Regions from separate parts of the Rummeliibacillus sp. JY-2-4R genome, predicted to be linked through region 2. Evidence: a T-box and tRNA genes for the amino acid it is inferred to sense, from the RefSeq annotation. Region 2 holds a T-box; the other holds one or more tRNA genes.
What was found. The T-box of region 2 lies ahead of metG (methionine--tRNA ligase). A T-box ahead of a tRNA ligase gene usually reads a tRNA of that ligase, here a tRNA-Met.

Region 1 (7,592 bases), 1.2 Mb from region 2:
CGAATTGGCAAACGAAGGCGTTGTGTTCGAAAGTTTTGATGCAATCTATGAAAAACATGATGACTTTCTTCCTGTTTACGAGGAAATTGTGGCAACATTACTTGAACTTTTAGAAACAGGAGATATCGTCTATGCGGTACCAGGTCATCCTCTAATGGCTGAAATGACAGTCCAATTGCTTATACAAGCTGAAAAGGAAGGAAAGGTACAATTAAAAATTGAAGGTGGCCAAAGTTTTTTAGATGCTGTATTTGGTGCACTTCGAATCGATCCAATTGAAGGTTTTGAATTAGTGAATGGGACTACATTCTCTATTCATCAAGTCAATATGTATAAGCATTTACTGATTGCACAAGTTTACGACCAAATTAGTGCTTCAGAAGTTAAACTTACATTATTAGAAAAGTATCAGCCAGACTATCCAGTTACTATTGTGACAGCTGCAGGATCAAAAGATGAAAAAATCCTCACTGTACCATTATATGAATTAGATCATGTAGCTGAAATAAATAATCTAACTACAGTTTACGTACCACCGATTGAGCAAAAAGAAGATGCATTACGTGAATGGTCTACATTCCGTGATATTATATCAACTCTGCGTAGTCCAGAAGGTTGTCCGTGGGATCGTGCGCAAACACATGAAAGTTTAAAACGCTATATGTTGGAAGAGGTTCATGAGTTTTTACAAGCGATTGATGAGCAAGATGATGTTCATATGATTGAAGAACTTGGCGATGTATTGTTGCAAGTATTCTTACAAGCTCAAATTGCAGAAGACTCAGGATTTTGGAATCTAGAAGATATCTTAGAAAGTATTGCAGGTAAAATGATTCGACGCCACCCTCATGTCTTTGGAAATGTAGAGGTAAATAGTGTAGAAGATGTCAATGCAAACTGGGAAAAGATTAAGAAAAAAGAACACCAAGATGACCAAGAAGAACCACTTTTAAAAGGTGAATATCGTGCAACTTCATCATTGCAAACTTCTTATAACTATCAACGTAGAGCAGCAAAAGTTGGGTTTGAATGGCCAACTATTGAAGGTGTTTGGAACAAGGTAGAAGAAGAGTGGAAAGAGTTCCGCCAAGAAGTAGAAAACGGAACACAGGAAACAAGACTTGATGAATTTGGTGATGTATTATTTACACTTGTAAATTTAGCGCGGGTATATAAAATTTCAGCTGAAGATGCAATGCTCCATGCAAATAAAAAGTTTGCTAAGAGATTTGGACACGTTGAACAAAAAGTCATGGCAGGAAAAAAAGATTTTAAAGAATATTCTTTGGAAGAGCTAGATCAATTTTGGCAAGAAGCAAAACAAGAAGAAAAGAGGATATAATTATGAGACTAGATAAATTCCTGAAAAATTCCCGATTAATTAAACGTCGTACACTTGCAAAAGAAGTAGCAGACCAAGGTCGTATTACTATTAATGGAAAAGTAGTGAAAGCAAGCAGTGCCGTAAAAGTGGGAGACGAATTAGCTATTCGCTTTGGACAAAAAATAGTAACAGTACGAGTAGAAGAGCTATTAGATATAGTGCGTAAAGAGGATGCAGCGAAAATGTACACAATCTTAAAAGAAGAAAAATTAGATAGAATTGAACCTGAATTCATTGATGATGAAGATTAAAGAGTAAGTATAATTTGAAAAAAAACGCAAGAATAGTTAACTACATATTCTTGCGTTTTTTAATTGTTTTTTAATGTGTTTAATAGGGTATAGTTGTATGAGATTTCTGCGTAAATTTCTAGTTAAGACGGATTCTTTTATTTTCCACTTCATCTTCATATTTTAGAATGTCCAAGCATATAGTTAATGGACAGGACAAGGAGGGGAATAGAAGATGACATTTCAACAGGATAACGCGACTTATACAATTCCAACAGGAGATCACTTATTAACCGTTCGAAATCGTAAAAGAATGGATGTAACATCTGTAAAATCTATTGAACGTTTTGATCAAGAGGAGTTTTTAGTACTCACCTCTCAAGGACATTTGCAAATTCGCGGAGAAGAATTAAGAATTGTACATTTAGATGTAGATAAGGGGTTACTTACACTAGAAGGTACTGTAAAAACCCTACAATATGATGAAGAGGACAGTGGACTATCCCGCGGAATTTTGCATAAATTATTTGGATGACAATTTCAGAACAATTCCTTAGCATAGCATCACTAATTATTAGTGGTGTTATAGGAGCAGCTTGTATTGATTTGGTAAGAAATCTTAGTTATTACGGGCCACCGAAATCATTACGGCGAAAAGGCTACATCATATTTGAAATATCTACATGGATTTTTCTTGGGATTGGCACATTCCTATTGTTAATGATTGTAAGAGATGGAGAATGGCATTTTGTGGATTTCCTCTCGCAATTATTGGGCTTTTGCATATATCAGTTATTTTTGCAAAGACTCTTCCGATTTGCTGGACGAGTCTTCAATCGATTAGTGATTCAACCCATTTGGTTTATCTTCCATTTACTCGTGACTACCATACGACAAATCATTCGACTAATTATAGCAATTTTCAAAATCCTTATGTTTCCAATACTATATATCGTCAAAAAGTTTAAAAAGAAACCTCTTAAAAAATAGGTAAAAGTTAGATATAATAGCATTGATATGTAAATAGTGAGGATTATATTCAAAGGGAGGGTACCCGCATGTCACAATCATCTAAACAACCAAATAAAAAAACTACCCAAATGCCAACAGACTACACTAAAATTGAAACTCAAAAAAATAAGGCAAACCGTAACCGCAAAATTGGCTTATATCGACGCTTAACAGTTATGGCAATCGTGTTTGCTCTTATTGCAGGTTCCCTCGTCTTCACTTTGATTAAACAAAAGCAAGTGTTAGCAGAGAAAGAACAGCAAAAAGTTGAGCTAAAACAGGATTTAGCAAAGCAAAAAGAAAAAAAAGAGGACTTGAAGATTCAAATTGCTAAATTAAAAGATGATGACTACATCGCTAAGCTCGCACGAAAGGATTTATTCTTATCTGAAGATGGAGAAATTATTTTCTCAATTCCAAAATCGCAAGAAAAAGATAAGAAAAAAACAGATTCAAAAGAGTAGTCTTATTGACACTCTTTTTTTGTTGGATATAATTAAAGATAAGATTCACTAAAAGAATTACAAATTGATCATGGGCTTTTAAGCCGCTTACACATTTTAAGGAGGAGCATTTTTTTTATGTCAATTGAAGTGGGCAGCAAGGTACAAGGTAAAGTAACAGGTATCACAAATTTTGGAGCATTCGTGGAGCTGCCAAATGGCTCAACAGGTCTTGTTCATATTAGCGAGGTTGCTGACAACTATGTAAAAGATATTAATGACCATTTGAAGGTTGGAGAAATGGTTGAAGTAAAAGTTATGAATATTGAAGCTGACGGTAAAATTGGTTTATCAATCCGTAAAGCAAAACCTCAAGCAGAACGACCAGAACGTCCTCAACGTTCACGCCACAATAACAATCGTTCAAATGATCGTGGCGAAAATCGTCAACCGAAAGAAAACTTTGAACAAAAGATGGCACGTTTCTTAAAAGATAGTGAAGATCGTCTTGCAACATTAAAACGTGCACAAGATTCTAAACGTGGTGGCCGTGGCGCAAGAAGAGGGTAACTTGCTGGCTATTTTAATCGTAGAAAAAGTGTTTTATTAATATTTATAGGCTATCATATAATCGTAAAAACGATTATATGATAGTTTTTTTTTACAATTTAATTATCGACAAATATAAAAGAAGCTTCCAAAGTGAATGGAAGCTTCTTTTTCTTATAAGTAATAGATCATATCTACATAAATTTATCTAAAATATGGCGGCAGAGGGGATCGAACCCCCGACCTCACGGGTATGAACCGTACGCTCTAGCCAGCTGAGCTACGCCGCCTTCGTGAACAACCTAATTCATATTACAAGAATTATAAAATGAGTGTCAAGCGATTTTTGTTAAAATACTTTAGACTATGCTATTTAACGTCGAACGATTTTTGGTCCGTACTTTCACAAACAGACAAACTTTACACAACCTTCCAGGTATACTAGCAGAAATGTATATTGGAGGTTATGTGACGATGAGAAAAGCATTCGTACAACCAAACAAACTATCGATCCCTAATGTAGCTGTAAGTTTCAAACAACAATACCCCTTGTTATTTGCTGTATCGTTATGTTTTGCTGCTTTTTTGTTATCAAAAGCTGTACTATTCGAAGCAATTGTGCCGTTCTTTTTGCCAATATTAGCGGTAGCCCTAAAAAATCACCGAGATTATTTTATTTGGGCACTCATTGGAGGAATAATTGGTAGTTTTACACTTGGAATTGGTGAACTATCCATTCATGTAATTGAATTGCTGCTCTTTTGTCTATTTATGAAAACCTTTATACGTAGATGGCCATTAGCAATTGTTGTTGGTATCACTATCTTCCTCACACAAATTGGGTGGCAGATGTTCTCGTACCATGGAAATCCACCGATGATGATACTATTATATGTTGGATACGAAAGTATATTATCAATTTTCATGACTTTATTTTTAACTCAAGTTTTATTGCCAATGCCTGCTCTATGGACAGCTACGTGGTCTTTGGAACGTATGGGAGCAGGATTAATTGTTTTATCTATCATCCTAACTGCAACAAATAATATTGTTTGGAATGTATTATCGCCTACTTATATAGCATTGCAGTTCATTATATTAGTTGCTGCATATGTAGGGGGTGTCACGTTATCAACAGCCATTGCTGTTTTGATGGGGACAATCATCAGTCTTTCTCATTTGTCTTTTAGTGGAATGATTGCTGTATATGCCTTAACAGGACTCTGTGCAGGAGTATGTAATAGATTAGGAAAGTTTGGCATCATTTTAGGAAGTGCTATTGCAACAGCATTTTTTGCTCTTTATGACGCTACACTTCCTATCGATAAAACATATTTCACAGCATTAGCAGTTGCTACTCTACTATTTCTTACGATGCCAAAAAGTTGGCTGCAATATTGGCAACGTCAATTATATCCAAATCATGAAGATGTATTGTTAGAAAGGCAGCGCTGGCTCACTGAAAAAGTAACAATGAAATTAACCAATTTTAATGACTTTGTTGTATTCATGAAGGAACTAGTGAATGATCGTTTTGGAGTAACTGAACAACATGAAGCTATGGAAATTGAAGCAAGGCCTTTATCACCTTGCGAAAGTTGTTATAAATACGAAAAGTGTTGGGGAGCCGGAAGAAATGAAATGGAACAACTTGTACAACAATGGCTAATGGCAGAAACAATTGGCCATAATGCATCTAGGATACAATATAGTGATAAAATTAAAAATAGATGTGTTCGATCGACCCTATTCCTAAGTGCATTAGCTGAATTTGTTTCTAAACAACAACTTAGTGGGCAATTTCAACATGGTAAAAAGATGATTGCTTTACAGTTAAGAGATATGTCTGCACATATTGATAGCGTAATGAAAGACATGACAAACGATACTGTATCATTTCAGCAACAAGAAGATATACTGGTAAATCGATTTAAAGAAATCGGCATTGATTTCTTCCAAGTTGATATATTAAAAAACGATCCAGGAAGTAGAAAGGTCGTATGTTGTATTCCGTATAAAAAAGCACAATGGGAAACAGATCAAATGGTTGCGGAAAGATTAATACTTCCTGTTTTACAGGAGGTATTTAAAGAGCCGTTTGAAATTCACCAAACAATAAAGAAAACCAAACCATATTCACATTTGCAAATTACTTTCCAATCCGCAATCCGCTTTTCGATGCAATATGATGTATTATCCATGTCAAAAAACAATACGATGTATTCAGGTGATTCACATGCAGTATTTTCTCTCAATCCGGGATTAACAGCTATTATGTTATCCGATGGCATGGGACACAATAAGCGTGCGCATAAAGAAAGTAGAAAATTGATACGTTTAATGCGAGAATGTTTAAATCACCAAATGTCTCCAGAAACAGCAATGCACACGTTACATTATGTTATGTCACTAAAACAAGAAGAGATGTATGCAACAATGGATTTTGCGTTAATCGATTTGCAAAACGGTAAGTTATGGTCATGGAAAGCCGGCAGTATGGCAACCTATTTAGTAAGAGGGAGAGAAGTAACTAGGGTTGAAGGTGCAAGTGAACCATTTGGGTTGTTTTCTTCATTTTCAGTAGAAGCAGAACAAAGAAATCTAAAAGCTGGAGATATCATATTTATGTGTACTGATGGACTATTCTTTGAGGATATGCCATGGGAACAACAAGAAAAACTACTTCGTTATAGCTTGCTTCAAAACAGAAGCCTTCCAATTCACGAGATTTGTCCAGAAATATTGAATACTTTTCGTAATAATGATCAGCCGATTGATGATTGTACAATCGTCTGTGTCGAAATTCAGCATAAAACCGTAGATTGGTCATTATTTAAGCCTACTTTCCAAGAAATTTCCCGGGAAAGAATGGTAAAATAGTGATGAGGTGAGAAGATGTCTAAACTCGAACAAAAGGTTTATGAATATATACGGCAATATAATTTGTGTAAAACGGGCGATCGTCTTCTTGTAGCTTGTTCTGCAGGGGCAGATTCAATGGCATTGCTCTATTATTTATATCGTGAACAAAATAACTTAGGTGTTTCTGTCGCAGCTGTGCATGTAAATCACATGCTTAGAGGTGAAGATGCAGAAGGCGATCGTCGATTTGTAGAATCATTCTGTAAGGAACGCGACATTCCTGTATATGCCACAAATATTCCAATACCTGCTATATTAGAATCAGAACGCGGTAATATGCAGGCAGTTTGTAGAAGAGAACGCTACGCTTATTTTGAACAAATAATGCTTACGACAAATAGTTCAAAATTGGTCGTTGCTCATCAAGCAGACGATCAAATTGAAAGTGTATTAATGGCATTGATTCGAGGATCCCATGATATTGGAATACAAGGTATTAAACGATGCCGTCCATTTGCAAATGGAGAATTGATCAGACCATTTCTTTCAATAACAAGAGAAGATATTTTAGAATATCTACAAAAATATAACCAAGGGTATAGAGAGGATTCCAGTAATAAAAAAGATTCTTACACGCGTAACCGTATGAGGCACCATGTTGTTCCTCTACTAAGAGATGAAAATCCAAAGGTTGCAGAAGCAGTTATGCATTATACAGAAAAGGTGCAAGCAGATGAAGAATTATTACAGTCACTTGCTGAGCAAGCTTTGGAAGATGTATTAGTTGAAAAGCAGCCTGATTTATGGAAAATAAATATTAATACATTCCAAGTTAAACCACTTGCTTTACAAAGGAGAATCATTCTACTACTATTAAAATATCTATATAAAGATACAATCATTGCACAAAGTTACACTCTTTGGAATTCCATTCTAAGACTGACACAAACAACAGCTGGAAATGCAACAATTAATTTACCCAAAGGAGCAAAGGCAATTCGTCAGTATGATGAATTAGTCCTTATAAAGGCGGAGGTAAATACATCAAGTCCAATGCCTGTAGCGTTACTTTCTGGACATTGGACTAATTTACCGAACAATTTACGTGTTTAT
Region 2 (7,592 bases):
TGGTACATATAAATTGATGAATTCTAGAACTTTTCAATTGTTTGGAGGGTTAACATACAAAGTGGAGACAAACCAAAAGAAGGTCGCATTAACTTTTGATGATGGTCCAACGAAGAAAGTTAATCAGATTCTTCCACTTTTAAAACAATATCATGCAAAAGCAACTTTTTTTCTAATTGGGGAAGAGGTTGAAAAAAATAAAGACGAAGCTAAAAAAATCGTAGAAGCAAATCATCAAATCGGAAATCATTCGTACTTTCATAATAGAATGGTTTTTAAATCCCCAACCTATGTAAAAGAAGAAATCGAAAAAACAGACAAATTAATTAGACAAACAGGATATACAGGGAAAATTGGTTTTCGGCCACCAAACGGAAAAAAACTATTCTTACTTCCCTATTACTTACATAAACAAAACAAAGAAACCATAACTTGGAATATTGAGCCAGATAGCATTACACGAATACATCTGACAAAATAAATTATGTAAAAAATCATATTAGACCAGGGTCAATTATTTTGTTACACCCCATGTATGACGAAAATGGAGAAGAACTTAAAGTTATTAAAGGAATCCTACAAGCATTAACAAAGGAAGGTTATTCCTTTGTTACAGTTGAAGAACTCAGGCTCCAACCAAAATGATCGTGTCACTCTTAAAATGACTATTTTGCCGTATGATTTTTTGACTCTTTTTTATCATTATTCTGCTTTAAGTTGATTAATTCAGCTACTTTAAAAGTTGTGGCTAAAACATATCCCACTACTATAATATAAATAAAATATCTTTGCATTTGATTATGATATATTAAGTAAGTTATACAAACCATTAACACCGTATACATTAGAATATCAAACCAAATTTTAAGTTCTTTATCCTCCATTTTATTTCACCTTCCATAAATGGATTTTAGTAGTTTGTTGCCATTATCGATATATTCTACAATATACATACAATCTTCCTTTAAATAATAGGAAAATTTAGATTTTATACTAATTCTTCATATATACTTAATAATATCTTTACACTTTTACAATTTAAGGAGAATGAACATGAAACCAAAACTTTTAATAACAAGAAATACGGAAGAAAACACACTAACCCTATTATCAGAACACTTCGAGATTGATTACCAACCATCATGTACAAAAAAACAATTGCTTCTAAATATAGAGGACAAACACGCTTTATTAACACAGGGGACCTTTATTGATGAAGAACTTATTCAAAAAGCAATAAATCTAAAAATTGTAAGTAATATCAGTGTAGGTTACGATAATTTCGATATTGAAGCGATGAAAAAAGCCGGAATTATCGGCACACATACTCCTTATATTTTGAATGATAGCGTAGTAGATCTAACTTTTGGACTTATGATTAGTAGCGCAAGAAGAATTTCAGAACTTGACGCTATCGTCAAAACAGGTTCTTGGCAAACAAAATCATCAATTAGCCACTACGGTTTAGATATTCACCATAAAAATTTAGGAATTATCGGTATGGGGCGAATTGGCGAAGACTTAGCAAAAAGAGCCAAACTCGGATTTTTAATGGATGTAAGCTATTATAATCGTCATAAAAAACCAGAATTAGAAGAAGAAAATATCATCTGGAAACCTTTAGAACAGTTACTACAAGAATCTGATTTCATCGTCATGCTTACCCCACTTACTGAAGAAACCAAAAACATGATGGATGCTACAAAATTCCAACTGATGAAAGAAAGTGCAATATTCATTAATATGTCAAGAGGTGCTACAGTAGGAAGAAGCTTTGTACAATGCCTTAAAAAATAAAGAAATTTATGCTGCAGCTTCAGATGTATTTGTTCAAGAACCGGTAAATCCAGATAATCCTTTACTTCGATTAGATAACTTTACAGCAACACCCCATATCGGATCTGCAACTCACGAAACAAGAAACGATATGGCTAAACTTGCTGCAGAAAACCTCATTGAAGTATTCATTAATGGAAATCAACAAAATGTTGTACCAGAATTGCAAACGTTACTTAAATAATGATTTTCCAATCAGTTTCTTTACTATGGGATTACTTCATACTGTTTCATGATGTGTTGTATACTATAAGAGGTTATATTAATTTTTTAAGTAAAGGAAGACACAATAAATGGATGCTAATAAAGGAACAGGAAAAACCCCTGGCACATTAACTGATGATGAATTAGCTGTATATGAATTTGCACTACGTGACGAATTTAATGGGATGCATATACCAGAAGAAAAACAAGAATATTATTTAGAAAAAATTCTTAACGCAAATGAAGAAGCTATATTACACTTACGCAAAAAAGGTGCAATTGCCATTTCCAGAGAAGTTGTCAATGAAGGTAATATTTTTGGTGCATAAACAAAAAAGATCGGACATCATTGTTCGATCTTTTTTCAATATATTGGTTTATTTTAAACGATTTTACCTGTCTCTTTTTACTATTCTTATGAAATTTAAACCGCTTTTAATTAGTAAAACAACACTAACTGCTATTAAAATACCTCTCATTTCAATAACATTCATTAATCCCTGCTCTACCCTAAAGACTCTTATATTTCGTTCTTACCGCTTTCGCCTTATCGAGCTCTCTATAAAAGAACAGCCATATCTAACTCCTATTTATATTTCCGAATATTATAGCATGGTTACAAGTTAAACTTAAATCACCTAATAAAAAAAAGGAGACAAATTTGAACTTTTTCAAAATTGTCTCCAATATTAATTATTTACTACAATTGACTTTAGAAAATACCTAAAGTTAGAGCAAGTAGTAACATAAACACAATAATAATTACGATAAAAATAATTCCTGGAATAATAATTGTGAAAAATGCTTTCCAGTTAGAGAAACGGTGTGCAACAGCTATACCTGCTACGTTAATAACGAATGCCCATATTCCAATTAATATTGTAATGAGCCAAGACACTACACCTACTATGACCGTGAAATAACTAGATTTAAGATCACCTGTATCAAAATAAGTTAATGGTGAATTCGCCATCCAAACTAGCAAAATCGGTGCAATTGCAATGGTTGGTATAGATGTTAAACTTGTAACTTTAAAAACATCTTCAAAGGTACCTTTCCCTTTAAAAATCTTCCCAACTACCCATGAAAAGAATGTACTAATCGTGACCGAAATAAAACCAAGGAACGGTCCTCCTATAATACATCCGACTAGCAATAACCAAGTCGGATAAGCAGGATAATAATCTGTGTCTTCTAAACCTGTAATCCCTGTAGCCATTCCACCTAAAAGTACAAAAATTAATGCATATGTCCATTTTTTATGGTCTATTAAATATTGAGCTGTCTTTTTGGGGTGCAACCAAGTAGTGAAGAAAGGTTGTATTTCATAATTTTGACGTTGTATTTGAGGCTTGTTCATGAATGAATTTGTCTCCCTTGTATGCTTTTAGTATTTAATCTATGACGAATGCCTTACTCATCAAAATTACAATAATACTTGGTTAAAATAAGGACCGATATGTTCAATATAAAGATTAGCATCTTCTCTGGAATCTAAAGTAAGGAGAGTTCTGTGTCCATCAACTTTTAAATTACCATGTATTTGATATTGATTTAGTTGTTCTTGAAGTTGTTCTTTCGTTAAAATATGAAAATACTCTAATACGTTAATTTCAAGTAAATCAAAAGGTTCACCTTTTGTATTTACAGCATATATTTTTTCTACTTTTTGCGTTTGTTTTGAAACAAGGATTTGACTTACACGGAACTTGTTATTCAATACTTTCAACTACTTTCTAACTTTATTATTAGTCCTATTATATCAAAGATGACATAATTCGATAAATAATAGTATATGTTTTTTATTAAATTAGCTTTTAAATCTATAAACTTGTATAAATTACCTTTTTAAATAGACTTGCATTTTAATTTTTCAAGCTCAATTTCAATTTGTTTAACGTCTATTCGTTCATATAATGGTTTTGGGTTTAAAATTTGCAATGGTAATGTATTAATCACTTCCCAACTATTCAACGATTTGTTTAGCATTTTGCCAATATCTTTACTAGCAAATGGTAAAAACGGTTGCAATAGTTGTCCAAAATTTTGAATAATATAGATACAAGTAGCGAGCGTTTCTTTACAGTGTTCCTTATCTGTTTTCACTGTAAACCAAGGCTGTCTTTCATCAAAGTAACGATTCGCTGCTCTTACAGTCTCAAAAATCATTTCAAGAGCTTGTTTAAAGTGCCCTTCTTCAATTAAGCGACCGACTGTTACATATAAGGATGTTATTTTATCTTTTACTTCTGTTTTTATCTGTACTTGCGGAACATTCAATTCAAAATACTTTTCTATAAACTTTAAATTACGATTTATAAAATTAGCAAATGCACCAAGTAACTCACTATTATGACTATAAATAAACTCTCGCCAAGAAAAATCCGAATCACGATTTTCTGGTGCGTTGATTGTTAAGAAATAACGTAGTGAGTCTGGATGATACTCTTTTAAAATTTCAGGGACCCATACTGCCCAATTTTGACTCGTTGATAGCTTCCTTTTTTCAAGTGTTAGATACTCGTTCGAAATAATTTTAGTAGGAAGAGCTTCATTTTCAATGCCCAATAAAATTGCCGGCCAAATAACAGTGTGAAAAGGAATATTATCTTTCCCGTGTATATAATACGAAATTGTATCAGTGTTCCACCATTTAGATACATCTTCTTGATGCCGTTTCGCCCACTCGAGGCTAGCTGTATAATATCCTGCCACAGCTTCAATCCATACATAAATCTTTTTCCCTTCAAATCCTGGAACAGGAACATCAATCCCATTTGGCAAATCTCTTGTTACTGCTCGATCGGGTAAGCCTTCAGATAAATAGCGTCTTGTTAAAGTAATTGCATTTTCTCGCCACCTTTGCTTTTTCTCTGCTTGCGCCAAATATATCTCCAATTCTTGTTGGAATTTGCTGAATGAAAAATAGAAATGCTCTGTTTTCCGTATTTCAGGCTCATTTCCGCAAATTTTACAGCGTTTTTCTTTTAAATCCAATGGATCTAAAATAGTTGAACAGTTATCACATTGATCTCCTCGTGCCTTAGCGCCACAGTTTGGGCATACACCTTCAACATAACGGTCAGCTAAAAATTGTTTATCTACCTTACAGAATGCTTGTTTAATACTGTCTTTATATAAATATCCATTTTCAAGTAATGTTAAGAATATATTTTGTACAGACTCATAATGATGTTTTGAATCTGTACGTGTATAAAAGTCAAAGGTAAATCCTAATTTATTGAAACAATCAACAAATTCATTATGATATTTATTAGCAATCGCTTTTACTGATGTATGTTCTTGCTTAGCTCTGATAGAAATAGGTGTACCGTTACAATCGCTTCCAGAAACATATAATACTTCTTCTCCTTTCAAACGATAATATCTTGCTAATATATCGCCTGGTAAAAGCGCTGCAATATGACCTAAATGTAATGAACCATTCGCATACGGCCAAGCTCCTCCAACAAAAATTGCCATGTATCATTCCTCCTTCAAAATAAAAAACGCCCTAATCGTAAAAACGATTAGGACGAATATACCCGTGTTACCACCTAAATTTACAAATAGCTCACACTATTTGCCTTAATCAGTACGCGTTCATACTGCTGCTGTTGTAACGAGTGCCATTCTCGTCGTAGCCTACTCTTATTTCGGTACGAAGCTCAAAGGTCATATTCAGTAAGTTTCATTTGCTTCATTTTCACCATCAGAAGCTCTCTATAAAAGTCCACTTACTTACTCTTCCTTATCTACGCTAATTTTTATTCTATCCACAATCCTATCATCAATAATTAAAATTTTCAATATTTTAATTATTCTTTCTATTTTAAGGATAATTATATTATTTTGGATAATTATTATCCTTGGACAGCAATAGATAAAAACTCCACAATCGTTCAATGAACCTAATTTAAGTAAAGAAACCAATAAGATCGAATCAGAACCAAAATATAGAACAGTATTAATGCCATTTGATTTCAAAAAAAAATCCTTCAGAAATTTAATTCCGAAGGATTTTAATATGACCCCTACGAGATTCGAACTCGTGTTACCGCCGTGAAAGGGCGGTGTCTTAACCGCTTGACCAAGGGGCCATTTTAGAACTGGCGGAGAAGGAGGGATTTGAACCCTCGCGCCGGTTACCCGACCTACACCCTTAGCAGGGGCGCCTCTTCAGCCACTTGAGTACTTCTCCATATGGCTCCGAAGGCAGGACTCGAACCTGCGACCCTCTGATTAACAGTCAGATGCTGCTACCAACTGAGCTACTTCGGAATAATTAAATGGTGCCGGCGAAAGGAGTCGAACCCTCGACCTACTGATTACAAGTCAGTTGCTCTACCAACTGAGCTACACCGGCAAATGATTATTATGGTGGGTCGGGACAGAATCGAACTGCCGACACTTAGAGCTTCAATCTAATGCTCTACCAACTGAGCTACCGACCCACAATAAATTAACACAATTTTAAAATTAATGGCGGTCCGGACGGGACTCGAACCCGCGACCTCCTGCGTGACAGGCAGGCATTCTAACCAGCTGAACTACCGGACCATTTGGTTGCGGGGACAGGATTTGAACCTGTGACCTTCGGGTTATGAGCCCGACGAGCTACCGAACTGCTCCACCCCGCGATAGTGGTATGAATTTAATTTAAATTATGCACTAGGCAGTTACGTCTTCCACGCTTCGCTTGCTTCGACGTTAATCGCAATCTTCGTTTGCGATTTGCTCCACCCCGCGATAATATTATAAAGTTTAAATGGAGGAGGAAGAGGGATTCGAACCCCCGCGCGGTTTGACCCGCCTGTCGGTTTTCAAGACCGATCCCTTCAGCCAGACTTGGGTATTCCTCCAGAGTTTATGGCGGCCGAGGGGATCGAACCCCCGACCTTACGGGTATGAACCGTACGCTCTAGCCAGCTGAGCTAGGCCGCCATGATATTAATTTTAATATATGATTGGTGGAGCCTAGCGGGATCGAACCGCTGACCTCCTGCGTGCAAGGCAGGCGCTCTCCCAGCTGAGCTAAGGCCCCAATATTCAATATGTAAATGATATGGTCGGGAAGACAGGATTCGAACCTGCGACCCCTTGGTCCCAAACCAAGTGCTCTACCAAGCTGAGCTACTTCCCGTTTATGGTGCGCCCAGCAGAAGTCGAATCCACAACCTTCTGATCCGTAGTCAGACGCTCTATCCAGTTGAGCTATGGGCGCATATTAATATTTACTATCATTTCATATTTATTTTACGTTATAAGATGGTGCCGAGGACCGGAATCGAACCGGTACGGTAGTCACCTACCGCAGGATTTTAAGTCCTGTGCGTCTGCCAGTTCCGCCACCCCGGCATCTCTTAATGGAGCGGAAGACGGGGTTCGAACCCGCGACCCCCACCTTGGCAAGGTGATGTTCTACCACTGAACTACTTCCGCGTTAAGGACAAGATTTATTATATAGGACTTATTTTAAAAATGCAACGGTTTTCTAAAAAATTATTTCGAAAAAATTTATTAAGTACTCTTAACAATCATTAATCAATCCT

Region 1: it has a tRNA-Met gene. The T-box ahead of metG (methionine--tRNA ligase) is inferred to sense a tRNA for this amino acid. The anticodon was not compared.

Annotation. Positions count from the first base shown of each region.
Region 1 is NZ_CM132623.1:76,855-84,446, forward strand. It holds gene yabN (bifunctional methyltransferase/pyrophosphohydrolase YabN) at 1-1,342, shown strand, start outside; gene ACWV26_RS00350 (RNA-binding S4 domain-containing protein) at 1,345-1,635, shown strand; gene yabP (sporulation protein YabP) at 1,850-2,149, shown strand; gene yabQ (spore cortex biosynthesis protein YabQ) at 2,146-2,604, shown strand; gene ACWV26_RS00365 (FtsB family cell division protein) at 2,673-3,089, shown strand; gene ACWV26_RS00370 (S1 domain-containing RNA-binding protein) at 3,207-3,638, shown strand; tRNA gene ACWV26_RS00375 (tRNA-Met) at 3,834-3,907, opposite strand; gene ACWV26_RS00380 (SpoIIE family protein phosphatase) at 4,092-6,497, shown strand; gene tilS (tRNA lysidine(34) synthetase TilS) at 6,513-7,592, shown strand, end outside.
Region 2 is NZ_CM132623.1:1,248,467-1,256,058, reverse strand. It holds partial or broken gene ACWV26_RS05915 (polysaccharide deacetylase family protein) at 1-645, shown strand, start outside; gene ACWV26_RS05910 (hypothetical protein) at 666-884, opposite strand; partial or broken gene ACWV26_RS05905 (2-hydroxyacid dehydrogenase) at 1,054-2,020, shown strand; gene ACWV26_RS05900 (hypothetical protein) at 2,130-2,369, shown strand; gene ACWV26_RS05895 (Yip1 family protein) at 2,753-3,400, opposite strand; gene ACWV26_RS05890 (hypothetical protein) at 3,467-3,760, opposite strand; gene metG (methionine--tRNA ligase) at 3,889-5,523, opposite strand; T-box leader at 5,569-5,807, opposite strand; tRNA gene ACWV26_RS05880 (tRNA-Glu) at 6,069-6,140, opposite strand; tRNA gene ACWV26_RS05875 (tRNA-Ser) at 6,151-6,241, opposite strand; tRNA gene ACWV26_RS05870 (tRNA-Asn) at 6,245-6,321, opposite strand; tRNA gene ACWV26_RS05865 (tRNA-Thr) at 6,331-6,406, opposite strand; tRNA gene ACWV26_RS05860 (tRNA-Phe) at 6,419-6,494, opposite strand; tRNA gene ACWV26_RS05855 (tRNA-Asp) at 6,524-6,600, opposite strand; tRNA gene ACWV26_RS05850 (tRNA-Met) at 6,604-6,680, opposite strand; tRNA gene ACWV26_RS05845 (tRNA-Ser) at 6,810-6,902, opposite strand; tRNA gene ACWV26_RS05840 (tRNA-Met) at 6,911-6,984, opposite strand; tRNA gene ACWV26_RS05835 (tRNA-Ala) at 7,009-7,084, opposite strand; tRNA gene ACWV26_RS05830 (tRNA-Pro) at 7,107-7,183, opposite strand; tRNA gene ACWV26_RS05825 (tRNA-Arg) at 7,188-7,264, opposite strand; tRNA gene ACWV26_RS05820 (tRNA-Leu) at 7,310-7,398, opposite strand; tRNA gene ACWV26_RS05815 (tRNA-Gly) at 7,408-7,482, opposite strand.